Thiocapsa bogorovii: one gene and its partner. The protein of the gene in region 1 interacts with the protein of each later gene in a pairwise test. Links are inferred from orthologs where the notes say so. Each region holds a gene or a part of one and is shown in the gene's direction. Other genes may lie near its edges. The genes, in order: LT988_RS20595 and rlmN.

Region 1 (10,784 bases):
GGCACCGCAGGTCTCCCACATCGCGGTGACGCGTGCGAGTGCATCGGCGTCGGTCTCGGGCAACGGGGTCAGGATGACGCGACGCTGACGGTAGAGCTCGGCAAAGGACGCCTCTACGCCACTGTACTCGGTGCCGGCGATCGGATGACCCGGAACCAGTCGCGGCGGCACGCCGCCGAAGACACCGCTCGCATCCGCCACCACGCTGCCTTTCACGCTACCCCCGTCGGTCACCACCGACGCGGGATCGAGCCGGTCGCGGATCGCCTCGAAGACACCGCGCATGGCGCCGAGCGGCACCGAGACAAACACCATGTCCGCGCCCGCCACCGCCTCGGCGGGATCCCGTGTCAGCAGGTCCACGACACCGAGGTCGCGCGCCCGCTCGAGGTTGGCGAGCCCGCGCCCGCAGCCGACGATCTGCTTCACGGCGCCGGCCTCCCGAAGAGCCCGCGCCAGGGATCCGCCGATGAGTCCAACCCCGATGATCGCCAATCGCTCGATCATGACGCGAGGATGTCCTCGAGCGCGGCGATGCAGCGGGCGTTCTCCGCTTCCAGGCCGATGCTGATGCGCAGGTGATTGGGCAGACCGTAGTTGGCGACCGGTCGCACGATGACACCGCGTTTCAACAGATCATGATTCACGGTACCCGCGGGGCGACCGACATCGACCGTGATGAAGTTACCGACCGACGGGATGTACCCGAGCCCCATGCGTTGGAAGGCATCGAGGTACTGGCGCATCCCCGCACGGTTGAGCTCGACCGATGCGCGCACATGCTCGCGATCGCCGATTGCCGCGGCCGCGGCCGCCTGGGCGAACGCGTTGACGTTGAACGGCTGACGCACCCGGTTGAGCAGATCCGCCACATGCGGATCGCTGAGTCCGTAACCGACCCGCAGCGCAGCCAACCCGTGGGCTTTCGCGAAGGTCCGGGTCACGATGAGATTCGGAAACTGCTCGAGCCAGTGCGTGGCGTCCGGGAAGTCCGGCTCGCCGACGTACTCGGTGTAGGCCTCGTCGATCACGACGATGCAGGTCCGCGGTATGGCCTCGATGAATGACTTCAGCGGCGCGGCCGCCAACCAGGTTCCGGTCGGGTTGTTCGGGTTGGCGATCCAGACCACGCGCGTCTTGTCCGTCACGAGACGCGCCATCGCGTCGAGATCATTGCCGTATTCACGCGCTTTGGCGACCCGCGCGGTCGCACCGACCGCCTGAGTCGAGATGGGATAGACCGCGAAGGCATGCTCGGAAAAGACCGACTCCACGCCTGGAAAGAGGAAGGTTCGGGCGATCAGGTCAAGCACGTCGTTCGATCCGTTCCCGATGGTCACGGCCGTTTGCGGGACACCGTGGAACTCGGCGAGCACGCGTCGCAGCTCGAAGCCGCCACCATCGGGATAACGACCGATTTCGCCCATAAGACCGGCGATCGCTTCGCGCGCACGGGGGCCTGGGCCCAACGGATTCTCGTTCGAGGCGAGCTTCACGGAGTCGCGAATACCGAGCTCGCGCTCCAACTCCGAGACCGGCTTGCCGGGGACGTAAGGCGTGAGTCCGGCGATTCCGGGTGCGGTCAGGGGCAGGAATGGATTGTCTTGGACAGTCATGAGTAGCGGCTCGGCTGCAGCTGTGATGGTTGGATGTCCTCGGTCGCCAGATCAACCGAAGGCTCGACATGGGACGCGACCTCGATCGACTCCCGATCGAGGAACCTGTCATAACGGATGCGGCCCGAAGGCTCAAAGCACCGCCAACGGATAAGACCCGAGCACCTTGAACAGAAGCGATGCCTGCCTGAGGTTCTCAAGCGCGAGCGCGACCTTGGGGTCGTCTCTGTGACCCATGATGTCGATGAAGAAGACATAATCCCAGATGCCGCGGCGTGAGGGACGTGACTCGATGCGGGTCATGCTGATGCCGTGGGCGGCCAGCGGTGTCAGCAGGGTGTGGAGGCCGCCGGCCTGATTGCGGCAGGACAGCAGCAGGCTGGTCTTGTCCTGGCCTTGGCCGCTCGGGCGAGAGTCCTGCGGACCGATGACGAGGAAACGGGTGGTATTGCCGGGTTCGTCCTCGATGCGCTCGGCGAGCACCTTGAGTCGGTAGATCTCGGCGGCTTGGAGGCCCGCGACAGCCGCGGCATCCTCCTCCGTCGCGGCGGTACGGGCGGCCTCGGCGTTGCTGCCCACGGCGACACGATCGGCGTTCGGGAGATGTCGATCCAGCCAGCCGCGGCACTGCGCCAAGGATTGCTGGTGAGAATAGACGGTGCGGATCGCGCAAAGATCCTCGGTCACGCTCATGAGGTGATGGTGGATCCGCAGACTCACCTCGCCGGTGATCATCAGGGGCGAGGCCATGAACATGTCCAGGGTGTGGCTGACCACGCCTTCGGTCGAATTCTCGACCGGGACCACGCCGAAATCGCAGGAGCCGGCCTCTACCTCGCGGAAGATCTCGCCGATGGTGGCCAAGGCGAAGGTCTTCACCGAGTGGCCGAAGTGCTTGATGGCCGCAGCCTGGGTAAAGGTCCCGGCCGGACCGAGAAAGGCGACGTTGAGCGGGCGCTCGAGAGCCAGACAGGCGGACATGATCTCGCGAAAGAGGCGGGCCACCTCTTCGCCGTCGAGCGGACCCGGGTTGGCCGCCTTGATGCGACGCAGGACCGCGACCTCGCGCTCGGGCCGATAGAACTGCACTCGACCGCCGTCGGCCGCCGTCTTGATGTGGGCGACCTGTTGGGCGCAACGGGCGCGCTCGCTGATCAGACCCAGCAGCTCCAGATCGATCGCGTCGATCCGATTCCGCACGTCATCCAATGCGTCGCCCTTTGCGCTCTTGTCCTCCATCAGTCGATCCGTTCCCGAGCCCCGAGACAACGCACCGAGAGGACACCGCCGATGCCGCGTAATTGCTTCGCCGTGTCTTCCGAGCACCGCTGATCGATATCGATCAGGGTCACCGCAACGTTGCCGCGCGAACGATTGAGCATATCGAGAATATTCAGCCCCGCTGCAGCCAGATCGGTCGAGATCTGCCCGACCATGTTGGGTACATTGCTGTTGACGATCGCGATTCGGTAGCCGCCGTTGCGCGGGAGATTGATCTCGGGGAAGTTCACCGAGTTGGTCACGTTGCCGTTCTCGAGATAGTCGCGGATCTCGTCGGCGACCATCACCGCACAGTTCTCCTCCGCCTCTTTGGTCGAGGCACCGAGATGCGGCAGAGTAATCACCCGTGGGTGGTCCTTCAACAGGTTGCTCGGGAAATCGCAGCAGTAGGCATAGATGTGGCCCTGATCCAGCGCGGTGACGACCGCGTCGTCGTCGATGATCCCGTCGCGCGAAAAGTTCAGCAGGACAGCGCCCTTGCGCAGTGTGCGCAGCCGCTCTGCGTTGATCATGTGCCGCGTCTCGGGCGTGAGCGGCACATGGAAGGTGACGAAATCCGAGCGCGAGAGCAGATCGTCGATGCTCAGCGCCGGCTGCACGTCGCTCTCGAGTTGCCAGGCGCGCTGGACCGTGATGGTCGGATCATAGCCGACGACGCGCATCCCGAGTGAACGTGCCGCGTTGGCGACCTTGACCCCGATCGCGCCGAGACCGATGACGCCCAGCGTGCGCCCCGGCAGCTCGAAGCCCACGAACTGCTTCTTGCCCGCCTCGACCGCCTGATGAATGGCCGTGTCGTCACCTTCGAGCTGACGCGCGAAGCGCCAAGCCTGACCGATATTGCGTGCCGCGATCAACATGCCGGCGATCACGAGCTCCTTGACGGCATTCGCATTGGCGCCGGGCGCATTGAAGACGGCCACGCCGCGCTCGGTCATCGCCTGAACCGGAACATTGTTGGTCCCGGCGCCGGCGCGCCCGATCGCCTGCACGCTCGACGGGATGTCGGCCGCCTCCATCTTGGCCGATCGCACCAGGATGGCATCCGGATGGGCGATCTCCGAAGCGACCTCGTAGCGGTCTCGCGGCAACCGGTCGAGCCCGGCGACGGCGATATTATTAAGCGTCTGTATTTTGAACACTGAATCGCGTCCTGAGTGATAAGCGGATGTTGGATTGGAGGGTCGAGCGTCGCGCGCTTCAACCGGCCTTTCAGTCGACGCGATTCAGAAATAAAAAAAGATCATCCTGAACCGCGTCCGCGCCGAGGGCCGAGGTGACATGCAGCGCAAAACCAAAACCCGGACCGCGCATGTCACGCCGATGACGCGGTTCAGCCGTGCTTGCGCTCGAATTCCTGCATGAAGCCGACCAGCGCCTCGACGCCCTCCTGCGGCATTGCATTGTAGATGCTTGCGCGCATGCCGCCGACCGAACGATGGCCCTTGAGCGTCGTCAGGTTCGCGGCCTTCGCCTCTTTGATGAAGGTGTCGTCCAGCTCCGGGTCGGCGAGGGTAAAGGGGACGTTCATCCAGGAGCGCGACCCCGGCGCGACCGGGTTTTTGAAGAAGCCCGAGTCATCGATCGTCTTATAGAGGAGCTCGGCTTTGCGTGCGTTGATCTTGCCCATCGTATCCAGGCCACCAAGGCCCTTCAACCACTCGAAGACCAGTCCGGCGAGATACCAGGCGTAGGTCGGCGGGGTGTTGTACATGGACTCGTTGTCGGCCTGGACCTTGTAGTCCAGCATGGTCGGTGTCCCGGACAGGGTCTGGCCGAGCAGATCCTCGCGGACGATCACGATGGTGAGCCCCGCCGGGCCGATGTTCTTCTGGGCACCGGCATAGATGAGTCCGAAGCGCGAGACCTCGATGGGGCGCGACAGGATGGTCGAAGACATGTCCGCAACCAGAGGCTTGTCGCCGACATCCGGGACATAGGGAAACTCGACGCCCTCGATGGTCTCGTTGGGGGTGTAGTGGACGTAGGCGGCATCGTCGCTCAGGGTCAGCTCGTCCTGAGACGGCGCACGGGTGAAGCGTTCGGTCTCGGTACTGGCGGCAACATGGACTTGACCATAGCGGCGCGCCTCGGCGATCGCCTTCTTGGACCAGGAACCGGTGTTCAGATAGTCCGCACTCGCCGCGCCGCGCAGGAGATTCATGGGTATGGCTGCGAACTGTGTGGATGCGCCGCCCTGAAGGAACAGGACCTTATAGTTGGCCGGGACCGCCAGGAGCTCGCGCAGATCGGCCTCGGCTTGGGCCGCGATCGACATGAACTCCTTGCCGCGATGGCTCATTTCAGCGACGCACATGCCGCTGCCGCGCCACTCGAGCATCTCGTCGCGCGCCCTGCTTAGGACAGGCTCAGGAAGCATTGCAGGGCCTGCGCTGAAGTTGTAAACCCGAGCCATTCTGTGATCTCCGTTAAACCGCGCCCGGCGCGGTATGCGATGTTTTTGGATGGAATCGGCCCCGACAGCCTTGACGAGCGTTGGAGCCGGCGCGGTTTAAACTATTAAAACATATATCATTTTAAACCACGCCCCCGCGAAAGGCCGTGGATGCGCCGAACGGTGAGCTCACTCGAAATTCAGCATTTCGCTCCGAACGCGGTTTAGAAGGCGCGCGTCCGCAGCGCGCGCCAACCGAAAACCGACAACAGCGGTTGCTCTATGCCTGCGGATCGCTGTCGGGATCGGCATCGGGAGACTGATCATCATCGTTCGGCTCGTCGTTCGCCTCGTCCGGATCTTGATGCTCGGCAAGATCCCCATTGCCTTCCTTCTCGCCCTCCAGCGCGACGATCCGCTCGAGATAGACAAGCCGCTCGCCCTCGCCGAGATTGATCAGCTTCACGCCCTGCGCACTGCGACCCACGACCGGAATCTGATCGATCGGGGTGCGGATCAGTGTGCCGCCCTCGGTGATCAACATGATCTCGTCGCCGGGACGCACCAGCACGGCGCCGACCTGGGCACCGTTGCGCTCGGAGGTACTGATGCCGATCACACCCTTGGTGCCGCGACCCTTGGTCGGGAAGTCCTCGACACGGGTGCGCTTGCCGTAGCCGTTTTCGGTCACGCTGAGCACGGTGCCGGGCTCGGGCACGAGCAGGGAGATCACCTTTTGCCCCGGCGCAAGTGACACGCCGCGAACGCCGTGGGCGGTTCGACCCATCGCGCGGACCGCACCCTCGCTGAAACGCACCGCCTTGCCGGCGGAAGTGAAGAGCATGAGGTCCTGCTTGCCGTCGGTGATGGCAACGCCGATGAGATACTCGTCTTCACGCAGATCGATCGCGATGATGCCGCGCGAGAGGGGCCGCGAGAAGTCGTCGAGCGGGGTCTTTTTGACCGTGCCGGCGCTGGTCGCCATGAAGACGAAATAGCCGGACTCGTAGTCGCGCACAGGCAGCACGGCGTTGATGCGCTCGCCTTGCTCCAGCGGCAACAGGTTGACCATCGGCCGACCGCGCGCGCCGCGACCGGCCTGCGGCAGCTCGTAAACCTTGAGCCAGTACACGCGCCCGCGACTGGAGAAGCAGAGCACGGTGTCGCGCGAGTTGGCCACGAAGATGCGGTCGATGAAGTCTTCTTCCTTAAAGGAGGTTGCGCTCTTGCCCTTGCCGCCGCGCCGCTGCGCCTGATAGTCGCTGATCGGCTGGGCCTTGACGTAGCCCTGATGCGACATCGTCACCACGACCTCTTCAGGCGCGATCATGTCCTCCAGGGTGAGGTCGGTGTGGTCGACCTGGATCTCGGTGCGCCGGTCGTCGCCGAACTGATCGCGGATCGCCGTGAGCTCCTCGCGGATCACGTCCATGAGGCGATCGGATTCGGAGAGGATCATCAGTAGGGCGGCGATCTTGTCGAGTATCTCCTTGAATTCGTCGAGGATCTTGTCCTGCTCCAGCCCGGTCAGGCGTTGAAGCTGCAGATCCAGGATCGCCTTGGCCTGGCGCTCGCTCAGCCGATATCCCCCGTCGACCAGACCGAAGGCCGATTCGAGCTCCTCGGGGCGGGTCTGCTCCGCGCCGGCACGCTCGAGCATGCCGGTCACCGAGCCGGGCGCCCAGGTCCGCGCCATCAGTCCCTCGCGCGCCTCGGCCGGGTTGGCCGATGCCTTGATCAGGGCGATGATCTCGTCGATGTTCGCCAACGCGATCGCATAGCCTTCCAAGACGTGGGCGCGGTCGCGGGCCTTGCGCAGCTCGAAGAGGGTGCGGCGCGTCACCACGTCGCGGCGGTGACGGATGAAGTATTCGAGGATCTGCTTGAGATTCAGAGTCCGCGGCTGGCCGTCGACCAGGGCGACCATATTGATACCGAAGACCTGCTGCATCTGGGTGTGCTGGTAGAGGTTTGCCAGCAGCACCTCGGCGTAGGCATCGCGTTTAAGCTCGATGACGACGCGCATGCCGTCCTTGTCGGACTCGTCGCGCAGACCGTCCTGGGCGATGCCCTCGATCTTCTTTTCCTTCACCAGCTCGGCGATGCGCTCGAGCAGACGCGCCTTGTTGACCTGGTAGGGCAGCTCGGTGACGACGATCGCCTCGCGCCCGCTGCGCTTCTGGACCTCGATCATGGTACGGGCACGGATGACCGCTCGGCCGCGACCGGTCCGGTAGGCCTCGCGGATACCGCGCACGCCGTTGATCAGCGCCGCGGTCGGGAAATCCGGGCCGGGCACCAGCACCATCAGCTCCTCGATGGTGATCGACGGGTTGTCGATGGTCGCCAGACAGGCATCGATGACCTCGCGCAGGTTGTGCGGCGGGATGTTGGTGGCCATGCCCACGGCGATGCCGGATGAGCCGTTCACCAGCAGATTCGGGAAGCGCGCCGGGAGGACAACCGGCTCATGCTCGGTGTTGTCGTAGTTGGGTATGAAGTCGACCGTGTCCTTGTCGAGGTCATCGAGCAGTGCGTCGGCGATGCGCGTCATCCGCACCTCGGTATAGCGCATGGCCGCGGGGGGATCCCCGTCGACCGAGCCGAAGTTGCCCTGCCCGTCCACCAGCAGGTAGCGCATCGAGAAGCGCTGCGCCATGCGGACCATGGTGTCGTAAATGGCCGAGTCACCGTGAGGGTGGTATTTACCCATGACGTCGCCGACCACGCGAGCAGACTTCCGGTAGGCACGGTTCCAGACGTTGCCCTGCTCGCTCATCGAGAAGAGGACACGCCGGTGAACCGGCTTGAGTCCGTCGCGCACATCGGGAAGCGCGCGCCCCACGATCACGCTCATGGCGTAATCGAGGTAGGACTGACGCATCTCGTCCTCGAGATTGATGGGAAGAACTTCTCTCGCGAAATCTGCCATGGGCGTGGTAAACCGACGTTGAGGCGTGCCGCGCGGAGCACCGTAACGGGCCGCGTTTGTACGGATGATTAGCCGGTGAAGTTTACCACGCGGGGCACCCCTTCCCCATCCATAACGGCGACTTTGTCGCCGATTCGCCCTGCCTCAGGGGCAACCGGAGACCACGGCGGTCGATTCCAGGACAACCTGATTACTTCCGCTGTGGCGAGGAGGCGCAACGCCGGCCCGGGGTGCGCGGGGGCGTGCGATATGGCGACAACTCCGTGCATGCTCGGTGGAGTCAGACGTCGGCGGCGGTGGAGCTGCGCGGCGACGCAGTCCGCCTGCCGCGAAGGCCCGTATTTGGTGTATCGTGGCGCACATGAACAGGAACTTTGCTGAGTTTTTGCTTCCGGACGCCCTCATGCGCGGACTGGAAAAAGAGGGCTTCGAGACCCCGACGGAGGTCCAAGCTCAGGTGATCCCGGCTGCGATGGAGGGTCTCGATCTCTTGGTCTCGGCCGCGACGGGCTCGGGGAAAACCGCCGCCTTTCTGCTGCCGGTCATGGAGCGCTTGGTCGGCGCGCCTCGCTCCGACAGCGGGACGCGCGCCCTGGTGTTGGTGCCGACCCGTGAGCTGGCCCGCCAGATCCATGTGCACTTCACTCGCCTCGCCAGCTACACGCGCCTGAACAACGGCGTGATTACGGGCGGCGACTCAAGGGCGCATCAGATCGCGACCCTGCGCAAGAACCCGGAGATTCTGGTGGCGACGCCCGGTCGCTTGCTCGAGCTTCTCGAGAAGGGCGAGGCCGACCTGACCGACCTGGAGATCCTGGTCCTCGACGAGGCCGACCGCATGCTCGATATGGGCTTCGTCGACGATGTCCTCACGATCATCGGCCGGACCAACCCGACGCGCCAGTCGATGTTGTTCTCGGCGACCCTGCACCACCGAGGCCTGAGTCGTATCACCGAGCGCCTGCTGCGCGATCCGCGCGTACTGACCGTCAATCCGGTACGCGAGCAGCATCCAGACATCACGCATCAGGTCATCTTGAGCGACGGTCCCGAGCACAAGCAGCAGCAGATCCTCTGGCTGCTCCGCAACGAGACCTACGAGAAGGCACTGGTCTTCACCAACACCCGCGACGGTGCGACGGCGCTCGGCAACTATCTGATCGGCGAGGGTCAACGCGCGGCCGTACTGCACGGGGAGTTGGAGCAACGCGAGCGCAATCGTGTCGTCGGGCTGCTGCACAGCGGGCGGGTCAATGTCCTGATCGCCACCGATGTCGCGGCACGCGGGCTCGACATCCCCGGTGTCGAGCGAGTGATCAACTTCGACCTACCGCGCAGCGGGGACGATTATCTACACCGCACCGGGCGTACCGGCCGTGCCGGGGAGCAGGGCGTGGCCATCTCGCTGGTTGGTGCCGCCGAATGGAATCGACTGGAGAGCATCGAGCGGTATCTGAATCTCGGCCTCGAGCGTCGCAGCATCGAAGGGCTCAAGGCCTCCTTCAAGGGTCCGACCAAACGCTCGGGTGCGAAAAAAGGGGCAAAAAAGAAGAGTGCGGCCAAGGCCCTCGGTGCGAAGGCCGCCGCGCCAAAGCCCAAGGATCGCCTGCGCGACCGCAAGAATATCGGAAAAAGGCGTCGCCCCAAACCGACTGCGGGAAGTGAGGTCGGGGTCGAGGCCGGTCATGCGCCGCTCGGAAAAAGACGGCCGCATCAAGCCCAGCCTGAACCCGAGCACGGCGACGGGGCGAAAAGCTGATCCCCGCGCCCACATCCATCCCGCACGCGGGCTCCGCACCTTTGCCGCCACCAAGACACTGAACCGAACTGCCGATGGTTCGAGGTTTCACGCCCTTGCCCGCGTTGCCGTCGCGGACGAAGGGCCCAACCCCGCGCCCTCAGACCGTGACGCCCATCGACTGGTGGATGTGTTTCACAACGAGAGGATGCAGTCCGGCCTTCTCGGCAAACCGGCGCAAATAGTCCTGCTCTTGAGGGGTGTCGACCTCGACGGCCAGCAGTGACGCGGCATAGACCTCGGCAGCCACCTCCGGGCTCGGGATCTCGGCCACGAAGGCGTCGAGATTCAGCGGCTGGCGCAGCTCCGTCATCAACCACTCCTGTGCATCTGCGCCCATGCCGGCGGCCTCGATCTTGCCGACGATACGCTGGATCTCGTCGACGCTCACCTGGCCATCCGACTTGGCGATGTTGATCATACCCTTGATGACCAACTGCGCAGTGTTCTCCAACGCCTGCTCCTCCGCCGCGGTCTGCGGAGCTCTGAGGCCCAACGGCAACTCCGGCGCTCCGCTCGCAGCCGGCAGTCCGCCGGCCTGAGCCGCTTGACCCGATTCGGTGAACGCCTTGTAGGCGATCCCGGCCAACATCGCGAGCGCACCCCCGGTCATCGCGCCTTTCACGGACTTTCCTCCGCCGCCCAAGACCGAGCCGAGCACGGCACCGATCCCGCCGGCTTGCATCGGATTCTGCGAGGCATTCCCGAGCGCGCCCTTGGCCATTTCCAGGAGGTTGCCCAGCATATCGCCGCCGGCACCCC
Region 2 (10,601 bases), 980 kb from region 1 along the record:
CCCGGCATCCGCATCGCTCTCGGAGGGGCCGGGGCTGCCGGTGGCGAGGGCGCAGCAGATGGGATCGAGTCCATCGAGGCAAACATCCCCCCGGCCGCGACCTTGGAGGCGACCGCGATCCAGGCCATCGGCGCCTCCGCCCTCGTCACGGCCACCGAGACGATCCGGGCTGCCGAGCCCCAACCGCCTCCACCGATCACTGCCGTGGAGCCCGCGAGCCCGAAGCCGAAAGCCGAGAGCGTCCGCGCCCCTAAGACCCCGCCGGCACGAACCGCTCGGGCCGCCCCTGAGCCGAAACCCGAGAAGAGAGCCCAAACAACAAAGCCCCCAACGAGCGGCGCCAAGACAGCTTCCGTCGATGCGAAAGCGGCCGGCAAAGCCAGCGCCAAACCTGGCTCGGGCGGCGGAGACGCCGCATCAGCGGCCGGAGCGGGCAGCGGCGGAACGGCCGGAAAGGCTGACGGGGGCAAATCCAAAGACCGTTACTACGCACAGCTCGCAGCCTGGCTGGAGCGACACAAACGCTATCCATCCCAAGCCCGAAAGCTGCGCCAGGAAGGCATCGTCAGGGTCCGTTTCGTGATCGACCGCAACGGGAAGGTCATCTCACATCGCATTGAATCAAGCTCCGGCCATACTGCGCTCGACCGTGCCGCATCGGAGCTTTTGAGACGGGCATCCCCGATGCCTGCGATCCCGGCAAGCATGGGTCGGTCTAGGCTGGAGATCGTGGTACCGATCGCATATCGATTGCGATGAAGCGGTGAGCCCCGTCGCAATCACGGCGATGGCTCGGGGCAGCCACTCGGATCGATTGCGATGACGCGGCCTCGCCGCCGTCGCGCCGTTTGGTGTCCGACCTCAACGACCCAACTCACCGTCCGTCGGTTCAACCCAAGGAACACGACATGCAGTCCGTAAGGCCCATCCACCGTTGGTCGTGGCTTCTCCTCCTTGTTCTGGGCCCCTCCCTTTCCGGAGCCGCCTGCGAGCCGGGAGACGCCCTGACACTCCTGCATTTCAACGACTTCCACGGCCAGCTGGAGCCCTACACCGACCCGCGCGACGGAACCGAGCGCGGCGGCATCGCCCGCCTTGCCGCGACCGTCGCCGAGGTTCGGGCGGAAGATCCGAGCCGCCCGGTCGTGCTGTTGTTCGCGGGCGACCTCCTGCAAGGGACACTGACCTCAAGTCTCTTCCTAGGCGTGCCCGACCTGGTGCTGTTCGAGCGCATGGGTGTGGACGCCGCGGTCATGGGGAATCACGAGCTGGACTATGGTCAAGAGGTGTTCCGCGGTTTGACCGAAGAAGCCGCCTTCCCTTTCCTGACCGCCAATGTGGCGTCCGACCCGGAGCCGCTGCCGGTGCTGTCTTCCATCGTGATCGGACGGCCGGGTGAACCGAAGATCGCGGTCCTGGGACTCACCACACCGGAGCTGACCACCGCCACCCATCCGCGAAACATCGAGGGCATCAGCGTGGAAGAGCCGATCGCAGTCGCCGGACGCCTGCTGCCTGCGCTGAGGGAAGACGCCGATCTGGTGGTGGTCCTCTCACACATGGGAATCGCGGACGACCGCCGGCTGGCCGAATCCGTGTCCGGCATCGACCTGATCGTGGGCGGCCACACCCACAACCTCTACGAGACGCCGGTGTTGACGGATAACGTGCCCATCGTCCAGGCCGGCGAGCGCGGCGGCTGGCTGGGACGCATGGATTTCAGCTGTCTCGAGGGTCGACTCACGCCCGACGAGTACGCCTTGATTCCCATCGACGCCGCGAGCCCGGAGGATCCGGAGATCGCCGAAGAGGTCCAACGCATCACGCTGGACGCCGAGCGGGAGCTCAATAAGGAGGTGGGTCTCAGTGCGCAGGAGCTCAGCGCCTGGCGCGAGCTGATTCGTCGCGAAGAAGCCCCGTTCGGCAACTTCGTGGCCGATCTGGCCCGCGAAATCACCCTGGCGGATGTCGCCCTATTCAACGGGGGCGGCTTTCGGGCCAGCATCCCCGCCGGGCCCGTCACCCTCAAGTCGATCTATCAGGCCTTCCCCTTCCGAAACGAGCTGGTTTTGGGTGAACTGACCGGCGCTCGACTGCTCGCTGCGCTCGAGCGCAGCGCGGCGCTGGACCCGTCGGAGAACCCCGGCGGCTTTCTCCAGGTCTCCGGGGTGCGCAACATCATCGCGGACGGACGACTTGCGAATGCCACGATCGGCGACATCCCCATCGATCCCGCACGCCGCTATCGGATCGTGACCTCCGATTTTCTCGCGGCCGGCGGAGACGGCTACGCGATGCTCGCGGAGATGACCGAACCCGTCATGACCGGACGCCTGATTTCGGACATGGTGATCGAGGGTTTTCGCACCGATAGCCCGGTGAGCGTCGCAACAGACGGGCGGATCCTGCGACGCTGAATCGCTGCGCGCCGCCCGAGTGCGCCTGGCCCATCCCGCTCACGCTTGCCCCTTCACGCGGCCCGAAGACGCCGGCAACCGCGGTCCGGCGACATCCGCGCATTGAGCTTCGCACACGCAAAGACGGCTCCCTTGGTCTCGGCACTCCCCGCAACCCGCTCTCGGCATGTCGTCGGCAATGTGACCCACCGCACACTTCGTTCCACGCGCCGCCCTCGTCACCCGTGTTTTGACGCCTAGGTCGCAGAACCGCCCCTGCGTAGCTGGTTAACTCAGCTCAAAGGGTACCGGAGTCAACGAGGGGCTCAACCCGGGACAAACCATCCGATTCGGTTCCCGAGCCCTCGGAGCCCCTCCGACACGCGCTGAGTAGAGAGTGATTCCGAGACCCGGCCTCGTCACTCGAACCGACACGGGGAACGCCATGCGACGCACTCGGGCACTCCAAGTTCACCTTCGGACCGACATCTACCTCGGCCTAGTTCTGTTTGCGCAGCTCTTCCTTCTGCTCTTGTTGTCATCGGCAAGCGGCTTGTCCGGAGCCACGACCGGCAGCGAGGTCAAACTCGTATGGAATGCGGTGAACGACAGTCGGGTCGCTCGCTACGAGGTGCACTACGGGACCGCCAGCAAGACCTACGATTCGAACGTTCAAGTCACCACCGCATCGGCGACCGTCTCCGGCTTGGAGGGCGGCTCGCAATACTTCTTCGCAACGCGGGCATGCACGAGCGACGGGGAGCTCTGCAGCGCCTTCTCCAACGAGGTGAATGTCGATATTCCGGGGACGCCGCATTCGGCATCCGGGGTCGTGACCATGCGCGCGGCGGCGAATGCTCGATCCGCTCGGCGGTCGGCCTCGGTCGCCGCCGATAACACCCTCTCAGCAACTCGTCCGGCCATCGAGATCGGCGAGGTGGAGATCAATCAGGAATGGCAATGGGTCGAATTCCAGCGCGCGTTCGTAGACCCGGTCGTCGTGGTCAAGGCGTTGAGTAACTAAGACACCGAGCCGGCGATCGTCCGGGTCGACGCGATCAACGCCAACGGCTTCTCGATTCGCGTGCAGGAATGGGACTCTCTCGACGGCGCACACGACTTGGAAACGGTCTCGTACGTGGTGATGGAGCGCGGGCGCCATCAACTGGCCAACGGAGCTCAGATCGAGGCCGGATCGCTGATCACCGGAACGACGCTGGCCTTCCAACGCCAGACCTTCAGAGCGTCCTTTGCAGACGCCCCGGTTGTCTTCGCGAGCGTCGTCAGTTTCAACGAGAGCGATGCCGTGACGGCACGGTTGCACGCGATCGCGTCCGACGGCTTCGAGGTCGGACTGCGCGAGCAAGAGGCCAATAGCCAACGGCATCGACCCGAACGTGTCGACTTCATCGCCTGGGAGGCCTCCACGGGTGTCGTCGACGGGATGCGATACGAGGTCGGACGCACCGGACGCAACGTCGACCACGAGGCGCACAACCTGGTCTACCAAACCGCGTTCGTACGGCCTCCGGTGCTCGTCGCCGACATGCAGACGACACACGGCGACGATACGGCAGCCCTGCGGTGGGATAATCTGAACGTCGACTCCGTGGAGCTGCGGGTCCAAGAAGAGCAGTCGCGCGATCGGGAGAGGACGCACGTGTTCGAGGAGGTCGGTTACTTCGTCGCCGACGTCGAATAGGCCCCGCACCGAGCCCGTGCCCGATGTCGCAGCGCCTCCTTGGAGGCGCTGCGACTTTTCGTTATGAGAACGCGGCGCGGAACCGCTCCAGAAAGGTTTCGTATTCGGCCTCGGGCAGCAGGTTGATCCCGGCTGCCGCCTTGCGCCCACCGCCGGTCGGAAAACTGCGGCAGAGCGCGTCCGCCCCGTCCGGGCGCGCGAGCGGGGCACGGACACTGACGAGAAATCCGCCCCCGGCCAACCGTGTCAGCATGGCGTGAGCCTGCTCGGGCGCCTGCCCGGCCAGCTCGTTGGCGAAAACGCCGCTGGCGCGGCGGGACCAAGGCTCGGCCGGCAGGACAAAGAGACGATGCCGCTCGCTCTCGAACGCGGGGTCAACGGCACGGGCACGGGCCATATCGTCGGCATAGCCGTCACGCAAGGCCGCGAACGTCGGATCCTCGACGATGAAGGCCAAGGGATCTGCGTAGGGCTGCAAGCTGCGGAAAAGGACGTCCGGGGCAAACAAGAGGTCGTCTACCGTCTCACCGTAACCGTTGTAGTTGAGGTAGATACCGAGGTCGCGCAACAGCCCGAGCTCGCCTTCGGTCAGATCCAAAGGCTCAGCGGCACGACGCGCGGACGCGTCGAAGTTATCCCCGAAGGTCCCGACCACGGCCCACGCGCGTTGGGAACCCTGTAGATAGTCATCGACCAGCAGACTGGTCCCTTTGTCGGGCAGCGTCTCGATGTGAACGTCGAGCGACGGGTGGACCGGGATCTCGCCGGCAAAGTGGTGATCGAAATAGCGAATGCGCGCACCCTGCCCGAGCAAACGCTCGACCGCACTGCGATTCTTGTCGAACGAGATATCGAGCGCAGTCACCCGATCGCCGTCGACCGCCTCGACCCGATCGAGCAGGGCAATGTCGCGTTTGACCCCGGTGACCAGGATGCTCTCGATCGGCTCGGCCAGACGCAGCTGCTGCAGAGCACAGAGACCGTCGGCGTCGCCGTTGAAGACATCGTATTGACTCATCTGGAAAACCGTTTGCGTGCAGATGGATGTCAGATGATTATCCGCCCAATCGCCCGACCGGTCCAAATCCGCATCCGCCATTCATGACGCCTCGCAACGCCGTTCACGCCGAACACGGCTTTGCCGGCGTTGCTCGAGGCGTTCGTGATCGGTAGACTTTGCAATCCACTCAAGTCTCCGACGGGGTCGGGCCGCGTGGCGAGCCAACGGGCAGATTGTCCCGGGGAACTCAGCTCGCGATTCCGCCGATCCGACCCAACCTCTTTTCGAATCCTCTATTTGGAACCAACATGGCCATCGAGCAGACCCTGTCTATCATCAAGCCCAACGCCGTGGCGAAGAACGCCATCGGCGCCATTTTGAGCCGTTTCGAAGCCGCCGGGCTGCGCATCGTCGCCGCGCGAATGCTTCACATGAGCAAGGAACAGGCATCGGCCTTCTACGGGATCCACCAAGGCAAGCCCTTCTTCGACGAGTTGGTCGAATTCATGACCTCCGGTCCGGTGATGGTCCAGGTGCTCGAAGGGGAAGACGCGGTCGCGAAGAATCGCGACATCATGGGCGCGACCAACCCGGCCAATGCCGCGCCGGGCACCATTCGTGCGGACTTTGCCGATTCATTCACCGAAAACGCGGCACACGGCTCCGATGCCGTGGATACCGCGGCCGTCGAGATCGCCTTCTTCTTCCCGGAAGGCGTCTGCCCGCGCACCCGCTGAGGATCCCCGTGACCAACGCCGAGCTCAAGCCCAATGTCCTCGACCTGGATCTTGCCGACTGCGAGAGACTGGTGCTCGGGCTCGGTTTCAAGGCGTTTCACGGCCGCAGCCTCTTCAAATGGATCCACAAGCATGGCGTCGTCGATTACGACGCCATGACGGACCTCTCCAGGGCGTTGCGCGATGCACTGCGCGAGAGCGTCGAGATCCGACTGCCCCGAATCATCTACGATCAACCCTCGGCAGACGGAACCATCAAATGGATCATGGAACTGGAAGACGGCCAGCGCATCGAGACCGTCTTCATCCCGGAGGGACGCCGCACGACCATCTGCGTCTCCTCGCAGGTAGGGTGCGCGCTTAACTGCTCCTTCTGCGCCACCGCCACACAAGGCTTCAACCGCAACCTGACGGTCGGCGAGATCGCCGGTCAGATCTGGCATGCGACACGACAAATCGGCACCGCGCCTTCGAACGTCGTCATGATGGGCATGGGCGAGCCGCTGGCCAATTTCGATGCCGTCGTCAAGGCGATGGCGATCATGCAAGACGACTTCGCTTACATGATCGCGAAGACACGCCTGACGCTCAGCACCTCGGGCATCGTCCCGAATATCTACAAGCTGCGCGAGGTCAGCGACGTCTCGCTGGCCGTGTCGTTGCATGCGCCGAACGATACCCTGCGCGACCAGTTGGTGCCGATCAACCGCAAGTACCCGCTCGCCGAGCTGCTGCCGGCCTGCAAGGCTTACGTGGGTGCCGACAAACGCCGCCGCATCACCTGGGAGTATGTGATGCTCGACGGCATCAACGACAGCCTAGCGCATGCCAAGCAGATGATCCGCTTGCTCGAGGGGATCCCGTCGAAGGTCAACCTGATCCCGTTCAACCCGTTCCCCGGCAACCAGTACGGCACCTCGCCGCCCGAACGCATCGAGGCCTTTCGCGCGCGCCTCGCCGGGGCCGGCATCTTCACCATGACCCGCAAGACACGCGGCGACGAGATCGCCGCTGCCTGCGGACAGCTCGTTGGGCGGGTCGAGGATCGCACCCGTCGGCTCGGGCGCGTCGCGGTCCCGATTCCGTCGGAGAGCCCATTGGACGGCAGTTTCCGGGCCGGGAAGGCGGCGAACTCATGACGAGTCATCTCGCCGTCCGCCTCGTCACGCATGCCGTCATGGTCCCGAGCGCGCTCTGTTTGGGCTTGTTCGGCTGCGCGAGCAAAGCCAACCGACAAGACACCGACCCGCTCGGGCTGGATCCGCAGGACAGCCCCGCCACCCTCTACGTCGAAATGGCCGAGGAGTACTACAATCGCGGCCAGACCGAGGTCGCCTTCCGTCGCGCCCAACAGGCGATCGAGGCCGACAGAAAGAATCCCAAGGCCCACGTGTGGCTCGCCTTCATGTACGAGGAGATGGGCAAGCCGGACCTCGCGGCGACGCACTACGAGCGCGCCGTCAAGCTCGCCCCGAACAACTCGGATGTCCTCTACGCGTTCGGGGCCTATCAGTGTCGACAAAGACACTACGCAGAGGCGGACGTCTACTTCAAAAAGGCACTTGAGAATCCACTCTACGCAACGCCTTGGGTCGCGATGACCAACGCAGCCACTTGTGCGAGCAGTGCCGGTGACGCGGCCAAGGCGGAACGCTACTATCGCGCTGCGGTCGGCGCCAACCCGGGTTTCGGCCCGGCGCTGGTGAAGCTCGCGGAGATCGAGCTCAAACGCGGCAACATGCAGGGGGCGAAGCTCTATCTGGATCGCTTTTTCGAGCCGACGACCTTGCGCACCCCGGCAACGGCCCGCGAGGCACTCGCCGCCGCGGTCACAACCGAACGCGCACTAGGTAACCGAGCCCGCGCAGCCGAGTACGAGAAGGCGTTGCGCGCGAGCTTTCCCGATACACCCGAGACCCGCGAGCTGTAGGGACCTCACGAGTGACTAACCAGACACAATCCACCGACCCGAACGACCAGAACGTAGTCGAGTTCGGCGATAGCCCGGGGCGACGCCTCCGGGTCCAACGCCAATCGCGTGGCCTGGCGATCGAGCGGATCGCGACACAGCTGCACCTCAAGCCCGAGGTCATCGAGTCGCTCGAACAGGACCGATTCGACCTCTTGCCCGGCCCGGTCTTCGTCACCGGCTATCTGCGTAACTACGCGCGTGCGCTCGGGCTCGACCCGGCACCTCTGATCGCGGCCTACCAGTCCCATGCCGAAAGCACGGACGCCGTCTTGCCGTCACGCCGTATGTCGGGCTCGGGCGCGGGCTCGGAGCTCGATTCGGGCGGAACCCGCATTCTGGTGCGCCTTGTCAGTTTTGCCCTGGCGGCTGCAGTCATCGCCGTAATCGCGCTCTGGTGGCACGATCGACCCGAGGTAGCGCCGGAGCTCGAGACTGAAACGGCCGGAGTCGAGCCGGACGAGATCGCGCTCGATCCGGCGTCTAATTCGGTGGATGCAAGCGTCTCCGGCGCCGATGCCGAAACAGCTGACACAGCGTCCGAGCCGGCCGACCGGACGGACCGAACGAGCGCCGATTTTTCCGAGACCTCGGAGCCTCCGCCCGCGGATCCTTCCGAAACGGCTCCACAGCAGACACCGGCGACGCTAGCCTCGTCGGCAGCCGACCCGGAGGTCGAACCGTCCTCGGAGGCAGCACCGCCCCCGCTCCCCGAGATCGCGCCGAGCCTTGCTGGCGATCCCCCGGTGCAATCGACAAGCGAGTTACCCGATCGGACGCCGAGTCAGCCGCAGGTCGATCCCCCCGCTTTCGCCGAGCCTACGGCGTCAGAGAAAGGGATTGTTCTGGAGTTTACGGGCCCCTCGTGGCTCGAAGTGCGCGATGCAGCCGGGGAGCGCCTCATCGTCGGCGAGATGAAGGCCGGAGATCGGCGCGAGGTCACCGGGCAGGGCCCGTTTCGGTTCACGGTGGGACGGGTCAACAACAGCAGCATGACTGTCGACGGCAAACCCTTTGATCTGGAGGCCCGTTCGCGCGGCAACGTGGCGCGCTTCTCGCTCGACCCGGAGTCACCCGAGTGACGGCTCGCTCGGGCCGAACCACGCCGAATCTCGCCCGCACACATCGAGCCGGGGAACATGGGTAAACACATTCAGGCGATCCGCGGGATGCACGACATCCTGCCCGAGGCCGTCCCCATCTGGCATCGTATCGAGGACACCGCGCGAACGATTCTTGCGGGGTACGGCTATGCCGAGATCCGCACTCCGATCCTCGAGGTCACGGATCTGTTCAAACGCTCCATCGGCGAGGTCACCGACATCGTCGAAAAGGAGATGTACAGCTTCGACGACCGCAACGGCGAGAGCTTGAGCCTGCGGCCGGAGGGTACCGCCAGCTGCGTGCGCGCGGCGGTCGAGCACGGGCTGATCGTCCAGCCTCAGCGCCTGTGGTATCGCGGCCCGATGTTCCGCCATGAGCGCCCGCAACGCGGCCGTTACCGGCAGTTCAATCAGATCGGCGCCGAGGTCTTCGGGCTCACGGGACCGGACATCGATCTCGAGCTGATCCTGCTCACCGCGCGCCTGTGGCGCGCGCTCGGACTGCAGGGTCTGCGCCTGGAGATCAACAGTCTCGGGGACCCGGATGAACGTCGGCTCTATCGCGAACAGCTGGTCACCTATCTGGAAGCGCGGCGGGAGCATCTGGACGCCGAGAGTCTCCGACGTCTCTACACCAACCCGTTGCGCGTCCTGGACTCGAAACATCCGGAGACACAGAAGGTCGTCGCGGATGCACCGACGCTGATGGATCACCTCAGCGACGATTGCCTGGCGCACTTTCAGGGCATCCGTCACGGTCTGGATCAGGCGGGCATCCCGTATAGACTCAATCCGCGGCTGGTGCGGGGTCTGGATTACTACAATCGCACGGTCTTCGAGTGGATCACCGAAGATCTCGGCGCCCAAGGCACCGTTTGTGCCGGCGGTCGCTACGACGGTTTGGTCGAGCAGCTCGGTGGCCGATCGACACCTGCAGTCGGCTTCGCCTTGGGACTCGAGCGACTGGTGGAGCTGCTCGCGCTCGGAGGCCATTCCGGCGAGCCTGCAGTGCACGCCTACCTGGTCGCGGTCGGCGATCAGGCACAGCTCGAGGCCCCGCTTCTGGCCGAGCGCCTTCGCGATGCCCTGCCCCGTCTGCGCCTCATGGCCCATTGCGGCGGGGGCAGCTTCAAGAGCCAGTTCAAGAAGGCCGACAGAAGCGGCGCAACCTTCGCGCTCATCCTCGGCGAGGCGGAGTTGGCGCAAGGGATTGTCGGCGTCAAACCCTTACGCGACGAGAGCGGTCAACAGGAGCTTGGTTTCGACGATTTGGTCGATTTCCTGACCCGCGAGATCGCGAGCCCGGATTGATGGCTGCGGGCGACGACTTCAGTCGAGCCGCACGCGAATCCACGTCACCACGGAGAGAGCAGTGAGTTACGAAACCGACGACGAAAAGGTCGAAGCCATCAAGGCCTGGTGGAAAGAGAACGGTGTGGCGATCGTCATGGGCATCGCCATCGGACTAGGCGCGATCGTCGGCTGGCGTTACTGGGGCGATTACCGCGACAGCGTCGCTGCTCAGGGATCGACAGTCTTCGACCAGGTCCTCGCGAACGCCGCCACCGGTCAAACCGAGGCGGTCGTGACCCAAGCCCGGATGCTGAACGAGGACTTCTCATCGACCCCCTATGCCGCACTCGGCAAGCTGGTCGAAGCGAAGGCGCTCTACGAATCCGGCCAAGCCGAGGCGG

Evidence for each region.
Region 2: the proteins of LT988_RS20595 (region 1) and rlmN interact in binary tests that used the Escherichia coli proteins (3 or more experiments, as listed by UniProt). The link is inferred for Thiocapsa bogorovii from one-to-one orthologs.

What each region holds. Positions count from the first base shown.
Region 1 is NZ_CP089309.1:4,623,375-4,634,158, reverse strand. The notes cover bases 7,796-10,784. They hold LT988_RS20595 (DEAD/DEAH box helicase), read left to right. Parts: upstream 7,796-8,585; coding sequence 8,586-9,983; downstream 9,984-10,784. Other genes in these bases: LT988_RS20590 (tellurite resistance TerB family protein), read right to left, coding at 10,123-10,784; gyrA (DNA gyrase subunit A), read right to left, coding at 7,796-8,224. Also shown: LT988_RS20625 (prephenate dehydrogenase), read right to left, coding at 1-507; hisC (histidinol-phosphate transaminase), read right to left, coding at 504-1,616; pheA (prephenate dehydratase), read right to left, coding at 1,749-2,855; LT988_RS20610 (phosphoglycerate dehydrogenase), read right to left, coding at 2,855-4,039; serC (3-phosphoserine/phosphohydroxythreonine transaminase), read right to left, coding at 4,231-5,313; more of gyrA, read right to left, coding at 5,573-7,795. UniProt on the Escherichia coli protein: DEAD-box RNA helicase involved in the assembly of the 50S ribosomal subunit at low temperature. Exhibits RNA-stimulated ATP hydrolysis and RNA unwinding activity. Acts before DeaD.
Region 2 is NZ_CP089309.1:3,642,664-3,653,264, reverse strand. What follows is about bases 5,103-7,908. They hold rlmN (23S rRNA (adenine(2503)-C(2))-methyltransferase RlmN), read left to right. Parts: upstream 5,103-5,843; coding sequence 5,844-6,974; downstream 6,975-7,908. Other genes in these bases: LT988_RS16310 (RodZ domain-containing protein), read left to right, coding at 7,777-7,908; pilW (type IV pilus biogenesis/stability protein PilW), read left to right, coding at 6,971-7,765; ndk (nucleoside-diphosphate kinase), read left to right, coding at 5,407-5,835; LT988_RS16330 (acetyltransferase), read right to left, coding at 5,103-5,116. Also shown: LT988_RS16350 (energy transducer TonB), read left to right, coding at 1-759; LT988_RS16345 (bifunctional metallophosphatase/5'-nucleotidase), read left to right, coding at 909-2,417; LT988_RS16340 (fibronectin type III domain-containing protein), read left to right, coding at 2,842-3,420; LT988_RS16335 (hypothetical protein), read left to right, coding at 3,517-4,098; more of LT988_RS16330, read right to left, coding at 4,160-5,102; more of LT988_RS16310, read left to right, coding at 7,909-8,886; hisS (histidine--tRNA ligase), read left to right, coding at 8,944-10,218; LT988_RS16300 (YfgM family protein), read left to right, coding at 10,280-10,601.